2 regions of the Arthrobacter sp. 05N428_2 genome follow, and region 2 is predicted to be linked to the other one. Evidence: predicted binding sites of a transcription regulator. Region 2 holds the regulator's gene; the other holds the start of a gene.
What was found. The regulator Rex, encoded in region 2, represses fermentation and respiration genes when NADH is low (regulators of the CRP and FNR family bind a similar motif). The targets are predictions, from matches to a motif close to CTTGTGAANNNNTTCACAAG.
Positions count from the first base shown of each region.

Region 1: a site for Rex is predicted at 3,256-3,275, ahead of AC1DGI_RS02625 (glyceraldehyde-3-phosphate dehydrogenase). Genes of this name have one in related genera too.

Region 1 is NZ_JBFTMR010000002.1:192,144-203,683, forward strand. Features, by position in the region: gene AC1DGI_RS02600 (zinc ribbon domain-containing protein) at 1-624, shown strand, start outside; gene AC1DGI_RS02605 (YaaA family protein) at 685-1,449, opposite strand; gene AC1DGI_RS02610 (slipin family protein) at 1,509-2,426, opposite strand; RNA gene rnpB (RNase P RNA component class A) at 2,537-2,928, shown strand; gene AC1DGI_RS02620 (hypothetical protein) at 3,062-3,214, opposite strand; gene AC1DGI_RS02625 (glyceraldehyde-3-phosphate dehydrogenase) at 3,493-4,986, shown strand; gene AC1DGI_RS02630 (hypothetical protein) at 5,054-5,263, shown strand; gene AC1DGI_RS02635 (HNH endonuclease family protein) at 5,414-6,211, shown strand; gene AC1DGI_RS02640 (hypothetical protein) at 6,308-6,595, shown strand; gene ppk2 (polyphosphate kinase 2) at 6,610-7,503, shown strand; gene def (peptide deformylase) at 7,516-8,088, opposite strand; gene AC1DGI_RS02655 (acyl-CoA dehydrogenase family protein) at 8,133-9,287, opposite strand; tRNA gene AC1DGI_RS02660 (tRNA-His) at 9,420-9,492, opposite strand; gene orn (oligoribonuclease) at 9,624-10,271, opposite strand; gene mptB (polyprenol phosphomannose-dependent alpha 1,6 mannosyltransferase MptB) at 10,458-11,540, shown strand, end outside.
Region 2 is NZ_JBFTMR010000010.1:50,540-62,079, reverse strand. Features, by position in the region: gene resB (cytochrome c biogenesis protein ResB) at 1-1,402, opposite strand, end outside; gene AC1DGI_RS12515 (cytochrome c biogenesis CcdA family protein) at 1,402-2,157, opposite strand; gene AC1DGI_RS12510 (TlpA family protein disulfide reductase) at 2,174-2,785, opposite strand; gene AC1DGI_RS12505 (histidine phosphatase family protein) at 2,788-3,453, opposite strand; gene AC1DGI_RS12500 (YceI family protein) at 3,667-4,215, shown strand; gene AC1DGI_RS12495 (hypothetical protein) at 4,657-5,043, shown strand; gene AC1DGI_RS12490 (hypothetical protein) at 5,328-6,125, shown strand; gene AC1DGI_RS12485 (redox-sensing transcriptional repressor Rex) at 6,182-6,877, opposite strand; gene AC1DGI_RS12480 (glutaredoxin family protein) at 6,979-7,251, opposite strand; gene AC1DGI_RS12475 (HAD family hydrolase) at 7,367-8,185, shown strand; gene AC1DGI_RS12470 (30S ribosomal protein bS22) at 8,276-8,374, opposite strand; gene AC1DGI_RS12465 (helix-turn-helix domain-containing protein) at 8,568-8,780, opposite strand; gene AC1DGI_RS12460 (3-deoxy-7-phosphoheptulonate synthase) at 8,973-10,085, opposite strand; gene AC1DGI_RS12455 (FadR/GntR family transcriptional regulator) at 10,404-11,093, opposite strand; gene AC1DGI_RS12450 (alpha-hydroxy acid oxidase) at 11,324-11,540, shown strand, end outside.

The DNA of each region.
Region 1 (11,540 bases), on a different contig from region 2:
ACCGACCTGGAAGCCGCCCTCGGAGTGGCCAACGGCGAACTCGGGGCCGCTAAGGTGGCGGTGCACGACGCCGAACTCGAACTCAAACGCGCCGAGGCCGACGTCGAACAGGTCGCCTCCCGGATCGAACGCGACGAGGCCAGGCTCAACAGCGGTACCGGGCTCTCCAAGGACCTCGTGGCCCTGCAGCGCGACATCGCGTCACTGAACAAGCGCCGCTCGGACCTGGAGGACGTCGAACTCGAAGTTCTGGAGCGGCTGGATTCGCTGCGCCTGCGCCAGGCCACGCAACAGCAGATTGTTGATGACATCCAAGGTTCCTTCGGCAGCATCCGTGCCGAACTCGATGAGCAGCTGGCCGAAGTGGCCGCAGAAGCCACGGTGGTGCGCGGCCACCGGGCCGAGTTCGCAGCCGGCCTGGACGCCGGAATGCTTGCCGTCTACGAGAAGACCCTCGCCAAGCGGGGCGTCGGCGCGGCCCGGCTTTTCCACGGCACCTCCGAGGGGTCCGGCATGCAGCTGAGCCCCGGCGACCTCGCTGAAATCAAGGCCGCCGCGGAGGACGACATCGTCTTTTGCCCCGATTCCGGGTGCATCCTGGTCCGCTCCGCCGAATGGGCCTAACCACCCAACTGGCTGGCACTTGTTGTCGCTTTGAGCCCTGAAAACGCCACCTAATGCGAGCTAGTTGGGCAGGATGATGTTGAGGGCGTGCGGCTTCCGGGCCGTGCCGTCAACCAGTTCCACGGACCACTTCTCGGCCGCGGCCTTCCGCAGTTGCGCGGGCGTCTCCGGGGACTTGCCACGCCGCGCCAACAGGTGCCGGGCGAGCTCCCCGCGGGTGTGCTTGGCGAAATGGCTCACCACCTTGCGGACCCCGTTGACCTCGGTGAAGACGTGCACGGCCACCGTCTGTTCCGGCGGAGGAGCCCACGCCGCCGCGTAGGTGCTGGAGCGGCAATCGACCAGCAGCTCGCCGGCAGTTTCCGCGGCGAGGGCTGCCGCCAGTTGCGGTTTCCAGAAGGAGGCCAGCCGTCCGACGTCGGGCAGCGCCGTGCCCATCGACAGCCGGTACGCCGGCACCCGGTCCGCAAAGCGGATGGCACCCCAGAGCGCGGAAATCACCAGCACCGAGGCATCCGCCTTTTTCCGCTGCACGGAAGTCAGCGACCGGTAGTCCAGCGCGTCGTAGAGCACCCCGGAGTACACCTGGTGTGCGGGCGCGGCGGGCTCGGCATGCAGCCGGGTGTTGCGTTCGACGTCGGCCTTCAGGGAGGCGCCGACGCCGAGCAGGGCGAGCGCATCCTCATGGGCGCTGACGGTGCCGAGCGCCTCGAGGACCTTGGCGCGGTGGCCATTAAGGCCGGGGAAACTGAGTGACGCCGGTTCGACGGCGTCACCGCCGGTGGCGGGGGTCTTGCCTTCGGAGGGTGGCAGCAGAATCAGCACCGTACGATCCTACCGGCGGCGGCGGGATGGCCGCGGACCGGCGTTGGAGGTCTATCCGCTCACGCCACCTTGGCGGGTGCCGCTGCCACATGAGCCGCTGCGGAGGCCGCGACCGGGGTCGGAACCGGAGCCGGTGCGGAGGCCTCGTAGGGGACAAACGCCGGAGCCGTTGCCGGGGCCACGGTCGGCGACGTTACCCCGGCCGCACGGGATTCCCGCGCCAAGAACGCGGACAGCTCGCCGATGGTGCTCATTAGCGGGGCGGGGAAGACGACTGTGGTGTTCTTGTCCACACCGATTTCGACGAGGGACTGCAGGTTGCGCAACTGGAGGGCCAACGGGTGCGCCATCATCGTGTCGGAGGCTTCGCCCAGCGCCGCGGCCGCGATCGATTCACCTTCGGCGGCGATGATCTTTGCGCGCTTCTCCCGCTCAGCCTCGGCCTGCCGGGCCATGGCACGCTTCATGCTCTCCGGCAGTTGAATGTCCTTGAGCTCCACGAGTGTCACCTCGACGCCCCACTCCAGCGTAAGGGCGTCAAGGATTTCGCGGATGTCGCTGTTGATGTGCTCCGTCTCGGACAGGGTCTGGTCCAGGCTGTGCCGGCCCACCACCTTCCGCAGCGTGGTTTGCGCGATCTGATTGATCGCGGCGGCCACGTTTTCGATCGCCACGACGGACTTCACGGCATCGATCACGCGGTAGTACGCCACCGCGGAGATGTCCACGCTGACGTTGTCCTGGGTGATGATGCCTTGGGACTGGATCGGCATGGTCACGATCCGCAGGCTGACCAGCTGGAGCCTGTCGATCACCGGAACAATCAAGCGCAGACCCGGCATCCGGACGCCGATTACCCGGCCCAGCCTGAACAGCACGCCCTGCTCGTACTGGCGCACAATCCGGATCGACATCCGGGCCACGATGAACAGCAGAACCAGAATTATCAGCCATACGACGACGGCGGTAACGTCCATCCGAATCGCTTCCTCGACTAGCGGAATACTTGCTTCAATTCTCCCACCGGCGTGGCCAAATGGCGCCGCTGCGGCGGGACAGTCGGGGAGACCGTAGAATGAACGACGGATGGGTTGACCAGGCGGCCGCGCGTCACGCAAGTGGCTCGAGGAACGTCCGGGCTCCGCAGGGCAGGGTGGTGGGTAACGCCCACTCGGGGTAACCCGCAGGCCAGTGCCACAGAGAATAGACCGCCTGCCCCGAGCCGTGTCCGCACGGCCAGGGAGCAGGTAAGGGTGAAACGGCGGTGTAAGAGACCACCAGCTTCCCGGGTGACCGGGAAGGCTAGGTAAACCCCACCCGGAGCAAGGCCAGACAGGGCACGTTTGAGGGCTGCTCGCCCGAGTGTCCGGGTAGGCTGCTGGAGGGCGTCGGCAACGGCGTCCGTAGATGGATGGCCGCTACTCCCGCGCCGGTAACAGCGCGGGAACACAGAACCCGGCGTATCGGTCAACCCATCCCACCACCGCGCCGGCGGCCGCGAGGCCCCCGGCCAGCGCATGGGAACCCACACACTGAGCCGGACACCCCCCGGACAGACGAAAGGGCCGGCACCTTGTGGTGCCAGCCCCTCCAGTCAAAACCGGGTGTCGGATCAGGCCTTCGCCTTCCGCTTCACCCAACCCCAAACCACGGTCGCGACAAACAAGACCAGGCCGATGATGGCCAGCCAAAGCAGGCCCTTCACGACGAAGCCCAGGATCGACAGGATGAGCCAAACGACAAGAAGTGCAACTATGAGTCCCATGCGGTCATCCTATGTGACGGGGGGACCACCGGCCCGGATTGCGTGTGAGTGATTTCACGCCGGCCAGGCCCGGCGGAGCCGCCGGGCCGCCCTAGAATGGAGAGCGAACGTAGAGGTTCTGCCGCCGGGTCTGCGTTCGCAGCCGGCGGCTTTTCTTTGCGGTTCAAGCAGGCGCACGGGGTGGACCGAATCCCCGCAGCACCTAGGTTCCGGAGACCCGCCGGCGGCCGACTTCCGCACACGAGGACGTGTGCGGTGGATTTTAGGAAGGTAGTTCTGTGAGCCAGACGTCAGATTCTTGTCTTGATACGTGGATGGGCCGGGAGGCCCTCGCCGAGGCCATGATCCCGGTGATCGGCCGGCTGTACCGCGAAAACAACGTGGTGACTTCCATCCACGGCCGGAGCCTGATCAACAAGTCCACGATGAACATCCTGAAGGCGCACCGCTTCGCCCGCCGGATGAGCAAGGAAGAGCTGCGGCTCGAAGAGACCGCACCCCTGCTGGATGCCCTCACCAAACTGGACCTGGGCGCGGCGGCCATCGACATCGCCCGCCTGACCGAGAAGTACCGTGCCGAAGGCGACGGCGTCAGCCTGGACGCATTCCTGCGCGAAGAGCTCGCCGAAGTTGTCGGCAAGCGCGGCGGCGACGACCGCACCAGCACCGACGTCGTCCTGTATGGCTTTGGCCGCATCGGCCGGCTGCTGGCCCGCCTCCTGATCGAAAAGGCCGGCGGTGGCCACGGCCTGCGTCTGCGTGCGATCGTGGTGCGCCGCGGCTCCGACAACGACCTGACCAAGCGCGCCAGCCTGCTGCGCCGCGACTCGGTTCACGGCTCCTTCGAAGGCACCATCAAGGTGGACCTCGAGAACGACACCATCACCGCCAACGGCGTCCAGATCCAGGTGATCTACTCGGACAACCCGGCAACTGTCGACTACACCGGCTACGGCATCCACGACGCACTGGTGGTCGACAACACCGGCCGCTGGCGCGACGCCGACGGCCTCTCCCAGCACCTGCAGAGCAAGGGCGTCTCCCGGGTGCTCCTCACCGCGCCGGGCAAGGGCGAGCTGAAAAACATCGTGCACGGCATCAACCACGCAACGATCACCGATTCGGACAAGATCGTCTCCGCGGCGTCGTGCACCACCAACGCCATCACCCCGGTGCTGAAGGCGATCAACGACCGCTACGGCGTCGTGCACGGCCACGTCGAAACGGTGCACTCCTTCACCAACGACCAGAACCTGATCGACAACTTCCACAAGGGTGACCGCCGCGGCCGCTCCGCCGCACTGAACATGGTGATTACCGAGACCGGTGCCGCAAAGGCAGTAGCGAAGGCCCTGCCGGAGCTCCTTGGGAAACTGACCGGAAGCTCCATCCGGGTGCCCACCCCGGACGTGTCCCTGGCCATCCTGAACCTGAGCCTGGAAAACGGCACCACCAGGGATGAAGTCAACGACTACCTGCGGGAGATGTCGCTGCACTCGGAGCTGCGGAAGCAGGTCGACTACATCGATTCGCCCGAGGTTGTCTCCACCGACTTCGTCGGCTCCCGCCGCGCCGGGATCGTCGACGGCCTGGCCACGATCTCCAACGAGAAGAACCTCGTGCTGTACGTCTGGTACGACAACGAGTTCGGCTACAGCTGCCAGGTGGTCCGCGTCATGGAAGAAATGGCCGGCGTGAACCCGCCGTCGTTCCCGGCCAAGGATGCCGCAGCAACGTTGGAGGCGGCAGGCCTCCCGGTCGAGGTCGGATAACCGCATTTTGAGGACGTTCCCGGCCGGGTCTCTGGAAACGGCCGGGAATGGGCACCACAATGGAGCCATGGAACAGAACTCGGCTGTGGAGCACGAAACCACCCTGGAACATGCCCTCGACGTGGCACGGCGGAACGCCAAGGAAGCCAAGCGCCTCCTTGACGACGCCCGCGCCAAGCGCGAGGCCGGCGAGGTCGACGACGCGCGGGTCAGCCAACTGGAAGGGCTGATGGCCCTCGCCGAGGAGGACCTCCGCCGGGTCACCAAGGAACAATGACCGCGCAGCCCTGAGCTCCCGGCCCGGGAGCCCTTGGGACTGGTGCACCGGCGCTGGACCTGTCCTGCACACTGTGGAGATCCGGTCCGGCGTCGGTGCTGCGTCCTAGGCTGTGAGGGTGCTGCAGACCCATCCTGCGCGGAAACGTCCGTGACCGCCACCTGGACCGACTTCCGGCGCGCCCGGCGCCGGTCCCGCCAGGCGTGGGCCCTGCTGACGGCCGGACTGCTGGCGCTGGCCGCCACCGTTGTCTGGTTCTTCACCGCGGGCCAGTTTGCCGTGGCAGAGCCGCCGACCGCCGGTCCCCGTGACGCTCCGGTGCTCGCGGCGGGCTGGATGAAGGCCGTCGCGCCGGTGCGGCCGGTGCCTGATGAGCTCGCGGCGGATGTGCTGGAGACCCTGCCGGTCAAGGGCCGTGCAGCCGCGAACGGCTATGACCGCAGCGCCTTCGGCCAGGCATGGCTCGATGTCGACGGCAACGGCTGCGACACCCGGAACGACATCCTCCGCCGCGACCTGCCCGACGCCCGGTTTACCGAAGGGTCCCGCTGCCGGGTCGGGGCCGGGTCCTTCCAGGAGCCCTACACCGGCCGGACCATCGAGTTCCAGCGCGGAGCGGAGTCCAGCAAGGCGGTCCAGATTGACCACGTGGTGGCACTGGGGGACGCCTGGCAGAAGGGCGCCCAGCTCTTGACGGCTGTGCAGCGCCAGCATCTGGCGAACGATCCGTTGAACCTGATCGCCGTCGACGGACAGGCAAACCAGGACAAGAGCGCTTCCGACGCCGCCACCTGGCTGCCCCCCAACAAGGCGTTCCGCTGCCATTACGTAGCCCGGCAGATCTCGGTCAAGGCAGCCTACGGACTGTGGGTGACGCCGGCCGAAAGGGACGCGATGAGGCGTGCCCTGGGCGCCTGTCCGGAGCAGCAGACCGTGGTGCCACGCTGACCCGGCGCGGGTCCGAAATCCGAGCTCATTGACATGCCGGTCCGGCGGGTCTACGACTGTGGCTGTCGGAACGGTAATCCAACCAAGGAGGACAAGATGGCGTACGGAGTGGTGCACTTTTTCGCGGGGGGAACCAAGGAGCAGTACGAGGCGTCAATCGCCGCGGTCCATCCCGGCGAAGGCCGCCTGCCGGAAGGCCAGGTCTTTCACGCCGGCGGCGCCTCGGCCGGCGGCTGGACCATCATGGCAGTCCATGAATCGAAGGAGAGTTGGGAGAAATTCCGCGACGGCGTCCTGATGCCCAAGATGCAGGCGGGCATCGACGGCGGTTTTACTTCCCCGCCGGAAGAAACCGTCGTTGACCTGTACAAAGTGATGCCCTGACCATCCGGCCAACCGTGGCACATGGCAAAGGCGGCGCCGGGAAGGGCGCGGCACGGGGGAAGACGCGGGCTAAGGGGGCCAAAGGCGATGCGCCACGGCGGGCCGGGCGGTTACCGCTCGATGTTTACGAGACCGAACTAGCGCGGCTGCAGGCCGAGCTGGTCGCGTTGCAGGAATGGGTGCGTAGCACCGGGGCGCGCGTCCTCGTGATTTTCGAGGGACGCGACGCCGCGGGCAAGGGCAGCGCCATCAAGCGGGTTACCGAGTACCTCAACCCGCGTGTCGCCCGCATCGTCGCGCTGCCCGCCCCGACCGAACGGCAGCGCGGCGAATGGTATTTCCAGCGCTATGTGGAGCATCTGCCGGCGGCGGGAGAGATCGTCCTGATGGACCGCTCCTGGTACAACCGCGCCGGCGTCGAGCAGGTGATGGGATTCTGCACGCCCGCGGAACACAAACGCTTTATGGCCCAGTGCCCGGTCTTCGAGCGGCTGCTGCTCCAAGACGGCATCCTGCTGTTCAAATACTGGTTCTCGATCAGCCACGCGGAGCAGGAACGGCGCTTTAGGTCCCGGCTGGAGGACCCGCTGCGGCAGTGGAAGCTTTCGCCGATGGACCGGGAGGCGATCCTGCGGTGGGAGGACTACTCGCGGGCGAAGGACGACATGTTCATGCAGACGGACACCGCCGAATCGCCATGGTTTGTGGTCGAGGCCGAGGACAAGCGTCGGGCCCGGATCAACATGATCGCCCATCTGCTTTCCAGCATCGACTACGCCGAAGTCCGCACGGAGCCGGTGACGTTGCCGGAAAGGCCCAAGGCTGTCAACTACACCCGTCCACCGCGGGATCTCTTCCGCTACGTTCCGGATCACGCGGCCGCCCTCCTGGAACCGCGCGAAGAGTAGCCCGCCGGTGCGCTAGTGGCCGAAGGGATCCGGGTCCACGCCGGGCATCCACGTCAGTCCGGGCACACCCCAGCCGCTTTTCTTGGCCTGCTTCATCGCCTTGCGGGAGTAGCGGTCGATCAGCCGGTTAACGTACAGCTTGCCGTCGAGGTGGTCGTATTCGTGCTGGATCACCCGGGCGAACCAGCCGGTCGCCTCGAACTCGATCGGCTTGCCCTCGCCGTCGAACCCTTGCACCCGCGCCCATTCGGCGCGCTTGAGCGGGTACTGGCCGCCGGGGAAGGACAGGCATCCTTCCTCCTCCTCGTCCGGATCCGGCAGTGCACCGGAGACCTTGGAGAGGGTGAGCACCGGGTTGACGACGACACCGGACGACGGCGCGCCGTCGTCGTTTTCGAATTTGTACACAAACAACCGCCGGCCCACCCCGACCTGGGGTGCGGCGAGGCCCACGCCGTTGGCGGCGTCGTTGGTCTCGAACATGTCCGCGATCAGGGTGCGCAGTTCGTCGTCGAAGACTTCGACTTCGGCGGCCCGGCGGTGCAGCACGGGTTCGCCCCAGATCGTGATTGGAAGGACTGTCATGGCGGCTGGTTCCTTTGATGCTTTGCGTGTGCGTGCCCGGGTGGTCAGTCGGCGATGGTGCGGCCGATGACGTCGCGCATGATTTCGTTGGTGCCGCCGAAAATGGTGAGCAACCGGGCGGCGAGGTAAGCCTGGGCCACCGGGTATTCCAGGATGTAACCGTAGCCGCCGTGCAGCTGCAGGCACCGGTCGGTGATGGACTTGGCCCGCTCGGAGGCCCACAACTTGGCCCGCGCCGCCGAGGCGGCGTCGAGTTCGCCGGCGTTGAAGGCCAGCATGGCCCGGTCCACGTAACCCTCCGTGACCTCCACCTCGGTGAGGATGTCGGCGAGTTCGAACCGGCTGTTCTGGAAATCGATGATCCGCTCGCCGAAGGCGTTCCGCTCCTTCGTGTACGTCACGGTCGCCTCATAGACGGCCCGGACGACGGCGGAACTGGCGACGGCGATGGCCAGCCGGCCCTGGGGGAGCTGCTCGGCGGCGTACTGCAGGCCCTTGCCTTCCTCCCCAACCAGGTCGGCGCGCGGCACCCGGACGTTGTCGAAGAACAGTTCCGCCGTGTCGGAGGCCTTCAGTCCCATCTTGTCCAGCTGCTTGCCCGTGTTGTAGCCCTCGCCCTTCCGCACCATGAACAGCGAGAAGGAGTCGCGGCCGCCCCTCCCGGTGCTCCCGTCGGTACGGGCCAGGACCAGCGCCGCGTCGCCGGAGATGCCGTTGCCGATGAAGGTTTTCTGGCCGGTAACCAGCCAGTCGTCGCCGTCGCGAATGGCCTTGGTGCGGACGCCGCGCAGATCCGAACCGGCGCCGGGTTCGGTCATGGCGATCGAGGTGACCGTTTCGCCGGAGACCATGCCGGGCAGCCACCGGGACTTTAGTTCGTCGGAGCCGTAGGCCAACAGGTGGGGGAGGACCATGTCATCGTGCAGGTGGAAGGCCAGGCCGACAGCCAGGTGGTCGCGTCGGGCGAATTCCTCGTCCAGCACGGCGCGGTAACGGTAGTCGTCCACGCCCATGCCGCCGAACTCCTCGGGGACGGCGAGGCCCAGCAGGCCCTGCTCGCCGGCCGCCGTCCAGAGTTCGCGGGACATGATGTGGTCCTGGTCCCATTGCCCGTAGTGCGGGGCAACCGCACGCGCGTCGAACTCCGCGGCCATCTCACGGAACATCTCGTGGTCTTCTTCAAAGAGCTGGCGCTTCATCGCGGTTCCTTCCTCACGGACAACAGTGGACAGATAACGCCGTATAGACACCGCCGTACAGACACCAAAGGCCGCACCGGATATCCGGTGCGGCCTTAGGCAAGGTCGGACAACTCTGCCGTCCTTGGTGAGGGTGAGCGACGGGGGTTGAACCCGCGACCTCCTGGACCACAACCAGGCGCTCTGCCAACTGAGCTACGCCCACCATGTGCCGTCTCACTCCCTCCGGCGAACCGGCGGGCTGAAAAGGCAACGACAAATAGCTTACCTGCTGTTCGGGGATGGTTTTGCCAATTTTCCGTATTTGGTCGGATATTTCTCCAAACGTGGTGGAGATTACTCCGCCGGTGCCGGAGCCTGCGCTCCCGTCGCTTCGGGTGCCGGTGCCATGATCGACTTCGCGATCCGCTGCGCGGTGGCGCTGTCGGGACCGGGCGCGGGCACGAAGACTGCCTCCCGGTAGTAACGGAGTTCGTCGATGGAGTCCTGGATGTCGCCCAGGGCGCGGTGGCCGCCGAGCTTGGCCGGGGACTGGAAGTACGCCCGGGCGTACCAGCGCCGGGAGAGCTCCTTGATGGTGCTCACATCGATCACCCGGTAGTGCAGGTGCTCGACCAGTTCCGGCATGTCGCGGACCAGGAACACCCGGTCGGTGCCCACCGAGTTGCCGCCCAGCGGGGCTTTCTTCGGGTCCGGCACCCACTTCTTGATGTACTCGAGCACCACCGACTGCGCTTCGGCCATGGTCTTGCCGTGCGGGAGTTCAGCGAGCAGCCCGGAGCGGGTATGCATGTCGCGCACAAAGTCGTTCATTTGGGCCAGCGCAGCGTCGTCCGGTTTGATCACGACGTCCACGCCGTCGCCGAGGATGTTCAGTTCCGAGTCCGTTACCAAGGCCGCCACTTCGATGAGGGCGTCATTCGTGGTGTCCAGTCCGGTCATTTCGCAGTCGATCCACACGATGCGTTCATTAGATATAGGCACCCGCCCAGCCTACAGTTCCGGCGCCGCTGAGCGCTCCGGTGCTACGATTTCGGATACGCGGCCCTCGGAATTTTCCGGCGTGGCCGCGTGCCCCGTGACTGCACTGCTGGCCGGAAGGTGGCCCAGAACCAGCGGGCCAAAGCGGCCGGCCACAACTAGCCCGACAACAGATTGGACGATCCTGAGATGACGGCGCCTGTACCTGCGGTGGCGGAATCGGCCGCCGGCAGGTCCCGCACCTCCCCAACGGCGGCGGCCGCTGATGTGGACAACGCCCGGTCGCCGATCCTGTCGGGATTCCTTGGCTCGATGTTCATGGCCGTCGGTTCGCTCGGCGTCGGCTGGCTGGCCCCGGTCTCCGAATTGCGGCGGGTGCCCTTGTTCATCTGGATGCGGACCGAGGCCGTGGGCACCGGGCTGAGCATTGTGCTCCTGGCCGTCGGCGGTATGCTGCTGGTCCGTGCCTGGCTTCGGCTGGGTCAGCGGGTGCGGAGCTGGGGTGCCGGCGCCCGCAAGGCAACGCTGCAGGCGGTGGTCGCGTGGGGGCTGCCGATGATGTTTTCCGTTCCGTTGTTCAGCCGCGACGTGTACGCCTACATCGGCCAGGGCCGCCTGATGGTGGAGGGCTTCAACCCATACGAAAACGGCATCTCGGCGCTATCAAACTACTTCCAGTTGGGCGCCGACAAGATGTGGACCGAGGCGCCGGTGCCGTACGGGCAGCTCTTCCTGTGGATCGAGCAGTTCGTCGTCTGGTCCACGAACGTCCAACCCGAAGCCAGCATCATGCTGTTCCGGCTCGCCGCCCTGGTCGGCATTGTGCTCTGCATCATCTACGTACCGAAACTGGCTGACCTGCACGGTGTCAACCCGCACCGGGCCCTGTGGCTGACTGCCGCCAATCCGCTGTTCCTCACGAACTTCATCGCCAGCGTGCACAACGACGCCCTGATGATCGGCCTGGCCCTCGCCGGGTTGTACTACTGCGCGACCAAGCGGGTGCTGCTGGGCCTGGTCCTGGTCACGCTGTCCATCTCGGTCAAACCCATCACCATCGTGTTCCTGCCGTTTATCGGCCTGCTGTGGGCGGGCAAGAACGCCGGCTGGTCGCGCAAGTTCATCTTCTGGGCGCTCACTGGGGGCATCAGCTTCGCCCTGCTCTACGCGATGAGCCTGGTCAACGGGTTCGGGTTCGGCTGGATCAATGGCCTGTCCGCGCCGGGCAGCATCTGGATCTGGTACGCGCCGGTCGGTTTGCTCGGACTCATC
Region 2 (11,540 bases):
GGAGGGTCTGCGTGGCGCCGGGGGTCAGCACGATGCCTTTGGTGGGCAGGTTGCGCGCGTTCAGCGGCGTCAGCTTCTTGACGTCGAGTTCGAAAACGTTCTGCGGGGAGCCGCTGTTCAATCCGAGGTCGCCGTAGTAGGAATTCAGCGTCAGCTGCGGGTTGAACAGGTCGGGATCGCCGCTGAAGGAAACACCTTCCGGCGTGACGAACGCGGTGGGCAGGAAGAAGCCGGCGAAGGCGAGCTGCTCCGGTTTGGCATCGGGGACCTTGATGACCACCGAGGAGTAGTAGTTGTCGCCCTGCAGCTTGGCCACGACCGGGCCCTGCATGGCGACGTTGCCGGCGCCATCGCGCACCGTGACCACCGGGGCGTAACCGTTGCCGGTGAGGTAGATGCTGGTGCCGCCCAGACTGAGCGGATCGTTGACCTTCAGCACCTCCTGCTTGGCGGGCGCGTCCGGGTTCTCTTTGGTGGTCACGTTGGCCGTGAAGTCGATCGGCTGGCCGAACTTGCCCTTGGATTCGCGGTCAAAGGTGATCTGGAACTTGTCCAGCTGGATGGAGTAGGGCTGCAACTGGCTACTCTGGAAATTTGTGCCTGGGCTGAACTGGTCGTAGCCCACCAGGGTGTTCACGAAGGTGTCCCCCTCGACCAGGATCCGTTGCCCGCTGTAGCCGAACAGGACGCCGGCCGCGACGGATACCAGCACGCCGATCAGGGCGGTGTGGAAGACAAGGTTGCCGACCTCCTTGAAGAGGCCGCGCTCCGCTCCGAGCGACGGCCGCGCGCCGTCGTGGTCCCGGACCTCAACGCGGTAGCCGCGCTTCTTCAGCAGCGCGGCGGCGTCATCAATGGCGCCCGACGCCGGGATCCCGGCGTCGGCGGGGATAACCAGGGTGCCGTATTCGGGCAGCCGGGACAGCCGGGCAGGGGTCCGCGGGGGTTGGGAACGCAGGGCCTTGTAGTGCGCGATGGCGCGGGGCACCACGCAGCCGATCAGCGAGATGAACAGCAGGATGTAGATGGCGGAGAACCACGCTGAGGAGTACACGTCGTAAAGCTGCAGCGAGTCCAGGATCTTGCCGTAGTCCGGGTGGTCCTTGATGTACTGCGTGACGATCGCGGGGTTGGTCGGCCGCTGCGGGAACAGCGATCCGGGCACGGCGGCGACGGCCAGCAGCAGCAGCAGGAACAGCGCGGTGCGCATGCTGGTCAGCTGCGTCCATGCCCAGCGGAGCATGCCCAGCGGACCAAGCGCGGGGAGGACGGCGCCGGCCTTGGCCGCGGAAACGGCCCCGGCGGGGCTGCTGCCGGGTTCAGGCGTGCCGGGTTCAGGCGTACCGGCTTCGGGCGTGCCGGGGGCCGGGGATTTCTTCTTTACGTTCACTCGCTCGCTCATCAGATCGGCAATGTCACATCGGTTTGGAACCAGTACTGCAGCCCGGAAACCCAGGCCCCCCATACGCCGCTGGCCATCAGCACGCCGAGCACGATCAGGATGCCGCCACCGGTGCGCTGGATGGCGAGCCGGTGCTTGCGGAAGAAGGACAGCACGCCCACGCCGCGGCGCATGGCCAGGGCGATCAGCAGGAACGGAATGCCCAACCCAAGGCTATACACGAAGGCCAGGAGGGCGCCCTTCGCCGCGGAGGAACCGCCGGACAGGCTCAGCAGCTGGACGGCCGAATAGGTGGGGCCGATGCACGGCGCCCAGCCCAGGCCGAACGTAATGCCCAGCAGCGGCGCTCCCCACAGCCCGGCCGGCGGCTTGGCCTGGATCTTGGCGTCGCGCTGCAGCCAGCCGAAGCCGCCCATGAAGACCACGCCCATCACAATCACCAGCAGGCCCAGGAGCTGCGTGATCCACGCGTTCTGCGAGCCGGTGATCAGCGTTCCCAGCTGGCCGAAAGCGCCGCCGAGGAGGACGAAGATCACCGAGAAGCCGAGTACGAACAGCCCGATTCCGGCGAGCATCCGGCCGCGCTTCTGTTTTTGCAGGTCGACGCCGGTCAGCCCGGTCACGTAGCCGAGGTAGCCGGGCACCAGCGGCAGCACGCAGGGCGAGAGGAAGGAGACGAGGCCGGCCAAGAGCGCCACCGGGATGGCGAGCAGCAGCGATCCGCTCAGGATCGCTTCGGCGAAGGGGCTGTTCACGGGGTCATCTACTCGATCACTCGGCCACGGCGGCGGCGATGAGGGACTTGAGGGTGCCCTTCTGGATTTCGCCGAGCACCCGGGACGCGACCCGGCCCTGCTTGTCGAGCACCAGTGTGGTGGGGACAGCGCCGGGCGGAACGAGTCCGGACACGGCCAGCAGGACCGCCCCATCCTTGTCGTTGAAGCTCGGATACGTCAGGTTGAAGGTCTTGTCGAACGCTTCCGCCGTCGGCTTCTCATCGCGCAGATTGACGCCGTAAAACTGCACGCCGTGGCCCTTGAACTCCTGGTGCAGCGATTCGAGCGACGGCGCCTCCACCCGGCACGGGGCACAGGCGGCGAACCAGAAGTTGAGTACCGTGACCTTGCCCGGAAAGGCCGACGCCGTGACGGCGGTACCGTCGAACAACGTCCCCTTGATGTCCACCGGCTTTTTCCGGTCGGCGACGGCGAATTCGGTCACCGAGCCGTCACCCGCGACGTAGTTCTTGTTGTCACCCGCCTTGGCCTGCTTGGCCAGGGCGTCCTCCTGGGCGCAGCCGGAGAGCCCCAGCACGAGGGCCAGCGCCCCGCCGCCGGCGGTGAGGAGGCTGCGGCGGGTCAGCCGCGGGTCGTTTCCCAACATGCTCAGGCCCCGGGGGTGCTGGACGCACCGGGCAGGAGGGCGGAGGCAGGCTCGCTGTAGTCCACGCGCAGCAGCGTCCCGGCGTCGTCGAACACGAGCGATGTCACGGAGGTGAGCGTGCATTCGCGCTTCCGCGGGTCGTGCCACAACGGCCGGCCCTCGGCGCTGAGCCGGGCGGCCCAAATGGGCAGCTGGTGGCTGACCAGGATGGCCTCTGCGCCGTCGCCGCCGAGTTCGATGGCCCGCAGCCGCGCATCCTGCACGGCCGCGGTCACCCGCGCGGCCTGCTCCCGGTACGGCTCGCCCCAGGACGGCCGGAGCGGATTGCGCAGCATCGGCCAGTGCTTCGGCCTCAGGAGTTCGGCCTTGGAGACGTGGAGGCCCTCGAAGTAGTTGGCAGCCTCGATGATCCGCTCCTCCGTGACGATGTCAAGGTTGAGGGCCTGCGAGATCGGCTGGGCGGTTTCCTGCGCGCGGGTCAACGGGGAGGCTACGAGATGCACGATCTTGGCACCCTGCGCGGCACGTTCGCTGAAGTGCTCTGCCAGCGTCCGGGCCATCTCCTGGCCCAGTTCGGAGAGGTGGAACTCCGGCAGCCTGCCATACAGGACACCCTCGGGGTTGTGGACCTCGCCGTGGCGGAGCAAATGAACAGTGGCTTGGGGCATGTGTACCAGTTTCTCAAAGGGCAGGCGCAATGGCGAAATCTTCTACGAGAAGTAGAACTCAAACTTTTGAAGAAATGTTCCCCAACGCCGGAATAAAAGATGCAAATGCATGTTTATACTGGGTGAAGCGGTTAGTTGAGGCTTCAATAAATAGGGCTTCGACCCACGCTCAGTAGAACTTGTGCACCACCCACCCGACCCAAGGAGAACCCCATGGCACTTCCCGCCAACCTCACCACCGGCACCTGGACCCTCGACCCCTCGCACAGCGAAATCGGCTTCAGCGTCCGTCACGCAGGCATCAGCAAGGTCCGCGGCCAGTTCAAGGAGGCCGACGCAACCCTGGACCTCGCCGAAAACGTCAGTGACTCGAAGGTGAACGCCACCATCAAGACGGCGAGCTTCGATTCCGGCGATGCCAACCGCGACGGCCACGTCCGCGGCGAGGACTTCTTTGACGTCGAGAAGTTCCCGGAAATCTCCTTCGTCTCGAGCGCCATTGTCCCCAAGGGCGACGCCTACGAACTGGTGGGTGAACTGACCATCAAGGGTGTCACCCGCCCGGTGGCCCTGGAGACCGAGCTCAACGGCGTGGCCGTTGACCCGTTCGGCAACACCCGCGCCGGCCTGACCGCCGAAACCACCATCAGCCGCAAGGACTTCGGCCTGACCTGGAACGCTATCCTCGACGCCGGTGGCGTGCTGGTCAGCGACAAGGTTGCCATCAACCTCGAACTGGCCTTCATCGCCCCCGCAGCGTAGTCCGTGCCGCCCCCTGAGGGCGGACAGGCTGTTCCGGCCACCGTCGGAGACGCTTCAGACACCCCGCTCCATCCCTGGATGGAGCGGGGTGTCTTGCTTAGGCGGTCCGGCATCCGGCGCGCTCCATCGGGGGGGTGTTTGGCCGGACTCCGCACCGCCGCGGGAGGTTGCTAGGAAGCGCTGGTCCCGCAGTCTAAAGTGAAAATCATGAGCAACACCGGTGACGTCCCCAAGCCCGAACAGCCACGCGGCACTCCCCCGCAGCCGGGAAACGTCCCACCCGCCAGTGCGGAACAGCCGGGTCCGGCCAGGGCGTCGGAGGAGTCAGGCGGTCCCGGCCGGCCCGGCGGGTTCCGCTTCGAGTGGCCTGCCGACCGGCCGCGCACGTTCCATGAAGTCTGGCCGGCGGGTGGCTATTCCGGAATCTTTACACTCCCGTCGATGCCCCCGGAACTGAAGATCTCCTATTGGGTTTGGGTGGTTGGGGGCCTGCTGGGACTTCTCGCCGGAGTGATCGGGCTCTTCGGCGCCGTGGTCCTCTTCGTGGTGTCACCGCCGGCGGGCATCCTGCTAATGCTGCTGGTTCTGATCGCGCTCGCCTTGGCGGGGGCCCAGGTCACGCTCGCGATGAAGATGAAGGAGGGCTGGGAATGGGCCCGATTCGCCTTAACCATCGCCGCCGGCGTGAGCCTGGTCCTCGCAGCCTTCAGCACGGGCATCGCGGGAGGCGGCAGCTGGCCCGGCTTTGTGATCAGCGTGGCCGCGACCGTCCTGATGTGGCTGCCCAACTCGCAGTCGTGGTTCAACGCCTTCAAGGGCCGGTTCTAGTCCCCGAATCAGAGAACGATCCCAGGGACGGGGCGATCGCCGAAGAGTACATCTGGGCGTAGTCCGCGCCGGACTTGAGAGCGGCCCCAAGTGGGAGCGGCTCTCGCCGTTTCGGCGGCCTGCTTGCAGCACCGCACGACGACGGCGGGCGCTGGCCGAGAATACCTCTGGGGAATGACCCAAACCTCAGTGGCCCCGGGGTACGGTGGAGTTAAACCACGCTGGGGCGGGTTCTGACACCGGTCCCGGTAACCCATCCCGCCACCGAAATGCAAAGGACCGCCATGAGTAACCCGCCAGTCGAGCCTTCCAGCCCGGACGGACCCGAGTCGGGCAAGCAGGCTCCGCAGTACGGCCAGAACGCACCCCAGTACGGGCAGCAGGCGCCGGGCTACGGACAGCAGCCGACGGCCCCGCAGTATGGTCAGACCACGCCCCAGTACGGGCAGCAGGCGCCGGGCTACGGACAGCAGCCGACGGCCCCGCAGTACGGCCAGAATGCCGCGCAGGCTCCGCAATATGGTCAGAACGCTCCCCAGTACGGCCAGCAGGCGCCGGGCTACGGCCAGTCCCCGTACGCCCAGTCCCCCTACGGCCAGTCGCCCTACGGTCAGCAGCAGGGTCCCGGCGGCGTGCCGAAGCTCGTCAATATTGCGTTCTGGCTCATCGTGGCCTCCGGCGCAATATGGGTGCTCTCTCTCCTCCTGTCCATCGGGGGTCTGGACACCCCGGCCTTGCGGGACATGTTCCAGCGCCAGATGGCGACAAGCGGCGCTGACGTCAACTTCAGCGAAGTCAAGCCGTTCTTGGTCGGCACCATCGTGGTGTTCGCCGTGATCAGCGCGGGCCTTTACGCGCTCGTGGCAATCAACGTCCGCAAGGGCAGAAACTGGGCGCGGATCCTCGGCACCGTCTTCGCGGTCCTATCTATCTTCAGCCTGCTCCCGCTCAGCATCGGAACCCTTGCGGTGCTGGCAGGCATTGCAGGCATCGTGATGTTGTACCTTCCGGCGACGTCCCCGTACTTTCGGAAGCAGCAGCCATTCGCCAACCCATACGCGCAGAACCCCTACGGCCGCTAGGCCAGGCACCCGCCGCAGGCGGGGTATCAGGGCGCGGGATCCGGAACAGCCGACAGCTAGTCGGCGTCGTCCGGGTCCTGCGCCCTTTGCGCGTGATAGGCGAGAATCTGCAGTTCGGTGGCCATGTCCACCTTGCGCAGATTGACGCCCGGCGGCACCTGGAGCAGGACCGGGGCGAAGCTCAGGATGCTGCGCACACCGGAGGCCACCACCCGGTCGCACACGCCCTGCGCCACCGCTGCCGGCAGCGCCAGAACGGCCATGTTGGCACCGGTGCGGTGCAGCACGGATTCGAGGTCCGCGGCGTCGCTCACCCGCAGCCAGCCCACCTCGCTGCCCACCACCATCTGGTCGGCATCGAAAATGGCCACGATGTCAAAGCCCCGCGATTCAAAGCCGCCGTAGCGGGCGAGCGCCTTGCCGAGGTTGCCCGCGCCGACGATCGCCACCTTCCAGTCATGGGTCAGACCCAGCGCCGCGGCAATGTGACGGTTCAAGTACTGCACTTCATAGCCCACGCCCCGGGTCCCGTAGGAGCCCACGTAGGAGAGGTCCTTGCGGAGGGTGGAGGAGCTGACGCCACAGGCCTCGGCCAGCGACTCGGAGGATACGCGGTCCACGCCCTCGGCCAGCAGTGCGGTCAGGGCGCGCAGATAGAGGGTCAGCCGGGCCACGGCCGCGGGCGGGATCTGCTTGGCGGCAGAACCGGCTCCCCCGGGCAGGGCATCGGGTGATGAATCCAGCGAAGTCACTATCTGCTCCATTGCGTCGCGTTGTTTCTCCACTCTAGAGCCCCGGGAGTTCGTGCCACAAAGCAGAGGGCGCGAGCACCGGCCGCCGGTTCAGGGAGCACTCAGGCCTGCTGGCCCAGCGCGCGGCGCAAGGTTCGGGCCAGTCTCGCCTCATCGATCCGCCAGAAATCCCGCTGGACGCCGTCCACCAGCAGCACGGGAATTTCCTCGGCATAGCGCTCGCGCAGGCCGGCGTCGTCGTCGATCGACTGCTCGGACCACTCGAGTCCCAGGGCTGCGGTGACGCGCCCGACGGCGTCGCGCGCGTCCGCGCACAGGTGGCAGTTGGCTTTGGTAATCAGGACTACATCGGGGGGCAGCACGGGTTTGGCCATGGATCCACGGTAGCCCCGCCCTGCGTCACGCGTCGAAGCGGCCCAGGGGTTCCCACGCGGTGCGGCGGCGTGCCTGCTGCGCATGCGGCCCGCTGGCATTGACTAGACTCGTGGCATGCCCGAGGAGAAGATCGTCGCTGTCCCCACGGGGCCGGATGTGCCACCGCAGCATGGCGAGGCCGCCTTCTTCGACGTCGACAACACCCTCATGCGGGGCGCCAGCCTTTTCCATGTGGCCCGCAAGATGCATCAGCGCGGGGCGTTCACCATTCCGCAGGCTGCCGGCTTCGCCTGGAAGCAGCTGATGTTCGTGCTCCGCGGCGAAAACATCGACGACGTCCACGCCGTCCGCGACACCGCCCTCAGCCTCGGCTCCGGTCTGACAGTCAAGGACATTGAAGTGCTCGGCGAAGAGGTCTACGACGAGATGATCGAGTCGCGGATCTGGCCCGGCACCAAGGCGCTGGCCGAACAGCACCTGCGCATGGGCCGCCGGGTCTGGCTCGTCACGGCGACCCCGATCGAGGTGGCAACCGTGATTTCCACCCGGCTCGGCCTCACCGGCGCCCTCGGCACGGTCGGCGAGATCCACGACGGGGCCTACACCGGACGGCTCGTGGGCGAGATCCTGCACGGGCCCGCCAAGGCCGTGGCGGTCCGCGGCTTAGCCGAGGCCGAAGGCCTGGACCTGGACCGCTGCTGGGCCTACAGCGACTCGCACAATGACATTCCACTGCTCGGCATGGTCGGGCACCCGGTGGCCATCAACCCCGACGCCCGGCTGCGCCGCCACGCGCGCGAACACAACTGGCCGGTCTACGACTTCCGGTCAGGACGCCGGGCGGCAACCCTGGGCCTCAAGGCCGCGACCGTCGGCGGGGCCATCTACGGCTTGTGGCGGGGCTTCTCCCGCTTCCGCGGCCCCGCGGCGTAAAGCCGCCCCGCAGCCGGCGCGCCCGCTCCGGGACAAAGAAAATGCCCGCCGCCGGGAAGGCAACGGGCATTGACGCTGTGTGAAGTAGTTCTACTTCTTGTTGCGACGCTGGTGGCGCGTCTTGCGAAGCAGCTTGCGGTGCTTCTTCTTGGCCATACGCTTGCGACGCTTCTTAATAACTGAACCCACGAAAGTTCCTTACCGGCTAGATGCATTACCTGCCCGTTGGGAAGGGTCCGCGGGCTAAGCAGCAGACTGCACAACTGACAGGTTCTTACAATGACGTAAAACGTTCCTTAACAGGGTACCGCCTATCGGGGGCACACCACGACCGCAGGCCTCGGGGAGAGGTCTGTTAAGGCCCCGCGGGACGGGAGAAAGCTCAGCCCGTCTCGGTGCGTCCGTCGACAACAGCACCCCTGAGGTACTGTTCGACGGCGGTTTCCGGAACACGATAGGAGCGGCCGAAACGCACCGCCGGCATTTCACCGGAGTGCACCAGGCGATACACGGTCATCTTTGATACCCGCATGACATCCGCGACCTCGGCCACGGTGAGAAAGCGCGCGTTGGAGAAGTTGGCCTCCGAAGACATTTCTCTTATTCCTTTTGCTCAAGCGAACGGCTGCCCCGTCTGAACGACATGGCGGTGTGCCGATGCTGAGCCATCAAACAACCATGTGCTAGATACTCTAGGGGTTCGTGGTGCCAATGTGAAAGCCTTACGCAGGAATTTGCCAAGGTTTTCCGCAGGATACCCGCACCGGCCGTCCTCCCGGTGCCGGGCTCAGCTTAGGGTGCGCCGGGTTCGCGCCGACGCCGCCAGCTGGCCGAGCACCGAGGCGGTGACGTCCCAGTCCATGCAGGCATCCGTGACGCTCTGGCCGTACAGCAGCGCGTCGTTCCCGGCGGCGTGTTCGGCGACGTCCAGGGCCTGCGCGCCGCCCACCAGGAAACTCTCCAGCATGATGCCGGCGATGGCCGCCGCCGAGGCACCCCCCGTCTCGAGCTGGGCGCCGATCTCCAGGGCCACCTCCGCCTGCCGGTGGTGGTTCTTGCCGCTGTTGGCATGGCTCGCGTCCACGATGAGCCGCGGGTTCAGCTGCTGCGCGGCAAGGCGGGCGGAGGCCGCTTCGACGTCGGCGGCGGAGAAGTTGGGGCCCTGGCTGCCGCCGCGCAGGATGATGTGGGTGTCCGGGTTCCCTGCGGTGCTGACCAGGGCGGCCCGGCCATCCCCGTCGATCCCCAGGAACGCCTGCGCGGCGGCCGCGGCGCTGCACGCGTCCAGCGCCACCTGCAGGCCGCCGTCGGTGCCGTTCTTGAAACCGATCGGCATGGACAGGCCGGAAGCGAGTTGGCGGTGGATCTGGCTTTCCGTGGTGCGCGCCCCGATGGCGCCCCACGCGACGAGGTCCGCCATGTACTGCGGACTGATCGGTTCGAGGAATTCCGTGGCCGTGGGCAGGCCCAGCGCCGTGACCTGGCGCAGGAACTGGCGGGCGGCGCGCAGGCCGGACGCAATGTCATGGCTGCCGTCGAGCCGCGGATCATTGATCAGGCCCTTCCAGCCCACGGTCGTGCGCGGCTTCTCGAAGTACGTGCGCATGACGATCAGCAGGTCCTCGCGGTGCTTCTCGGCCTGGCTGACCAAGCGGCGGGCGTATTCGAGCCCGGCCTTGGGATCGTGGATGGAGCACGGGCCGACGATGACGAGCAACCGGTCATCGACGCCGTCCAGGATGGCGCGGACCTCGTCCCGGCCGCGGCCGACGACGTCGGAGCCCCGGGCGTCCAGCGGAAGCTCCGCGATCAGTTCCTGCGGCGTGGGCAGGGCGGTGAATTCACTGATCCGCAGATTTGAGGTGGACTGCTGGCTTTCGCCGGCTGCTTCGATGCTCATTGTTCGGGTCCTGTTCCGGGGGTGCGGAGCGGGCCCTGGTCAGAACCCGCCGGAGAAATGGCGAAGGGCAGAGAATGATCTCTGCCCTGTTGGCTCTGAAGGTGGGTTGGATGCGTGTCAGTTAGACGCAGGCCCCTCCAGAGCCAACGAAAAATACGCATACCAACGGTTAGTCATGGCTCGACGATAGCCCCGCTCCCCGCCGGAGGGCAAAGCGGCGGCGTAATATTCCGACGGCGGTACTCCGGGCGCGGCCCGTTGGGCTGCGGCCGGCCGGCGGCGGGCCGCGGCGACGGGTGCTGCGCGAGCGGGACGGCGTCAGGCGCCGCCACCCAAACCCGCCTCCGCGTAGTAGCCCTCGATATGCTCCGCCACCAGCCCGGCAGCCCCTTCGCCGTCGTGCCGGTTGATGGCCGCCAGGATGTCCCGGTGTTCCTGGCGCAGCCGCGCCGCGGTGGCGTCCCAGTCCGGCAGGTTTCCGGTGAGCCGTCCGGCGTAGTCCTGGATGGCTTCGCGCAGGGAACCCATCATGGCGCTGACCACCGTGTTGCCGGCCGCGTCCGCGAGCGCCAGATGGAACCGGACATCGAGGGCGAGGAAGTCCTCCGTGCCGGCGCAGCCGTCCATCTGGTCCAAAAGGCGGGCAGCCTCCGCGAGGGCGGGCGAGTCGGGGCTGGCCCTGGCCGCGGCCCAGGTCTCGAGCAGCACGCGGGTCTGCACAATGTCCGCCACGGGTAAATGCGAGGTGGCCACGTGGAGCCGGAGGGCTGAGCCGAGGGCCGCCGTCGGATCCGAGATCACCACGGTGCCGGCGTCCGGCCCGGAACCCACACCTGCCCGGACCACCCCCATCGCCTCAAGGACCCGGATGGCCTCGCGCACCGAGGTTCGGGAAACGCCTAACTGCTCGGCCAAGGACCGTTCCGCGGGGAGCCTGCCGCCCACGACCAGTTGGCCGCCGGAGAGCTGGTCTTCAATCCACTGCAGGACGAGCCGGTGCGTACGCATGGCCACATCCTACTTGATGTGGTCCGACCACATCCCCTAGAGTGTGGTTGGACCACAGTGTTGGAGACGAGACGCCCCCGGAGGCCGCAGTGACGCAACCCATGAAGACCGGCACCCCCAGCAATCCCGAGGCGCCCACCACGCCGGAAGACACCGCGGCCGGCGCGGCAGGAAACTCGCCCGGCACGCCCGTTGACCGCGGCGCCCTGCCCGCAGCCTTGAAGCGCCGGATGCCGAAGTACGCGGACCTCGCCCCGCTGATGCAGTTCAAGAAGCCGGAATTCAGCCGCGTCGCGAAGCTGCGGCGGGCGAGCACGATCTGGGACCTGCGCGCCATGGCCAAACGACGGACACCCCAGGCACCCTTCGACTACACCGATGGCGCCGCGGAAGCGGAGATCACCCTGCGCCGTGCCCGGGAGGCGTTCCTGGACATTGAGTTCCGCC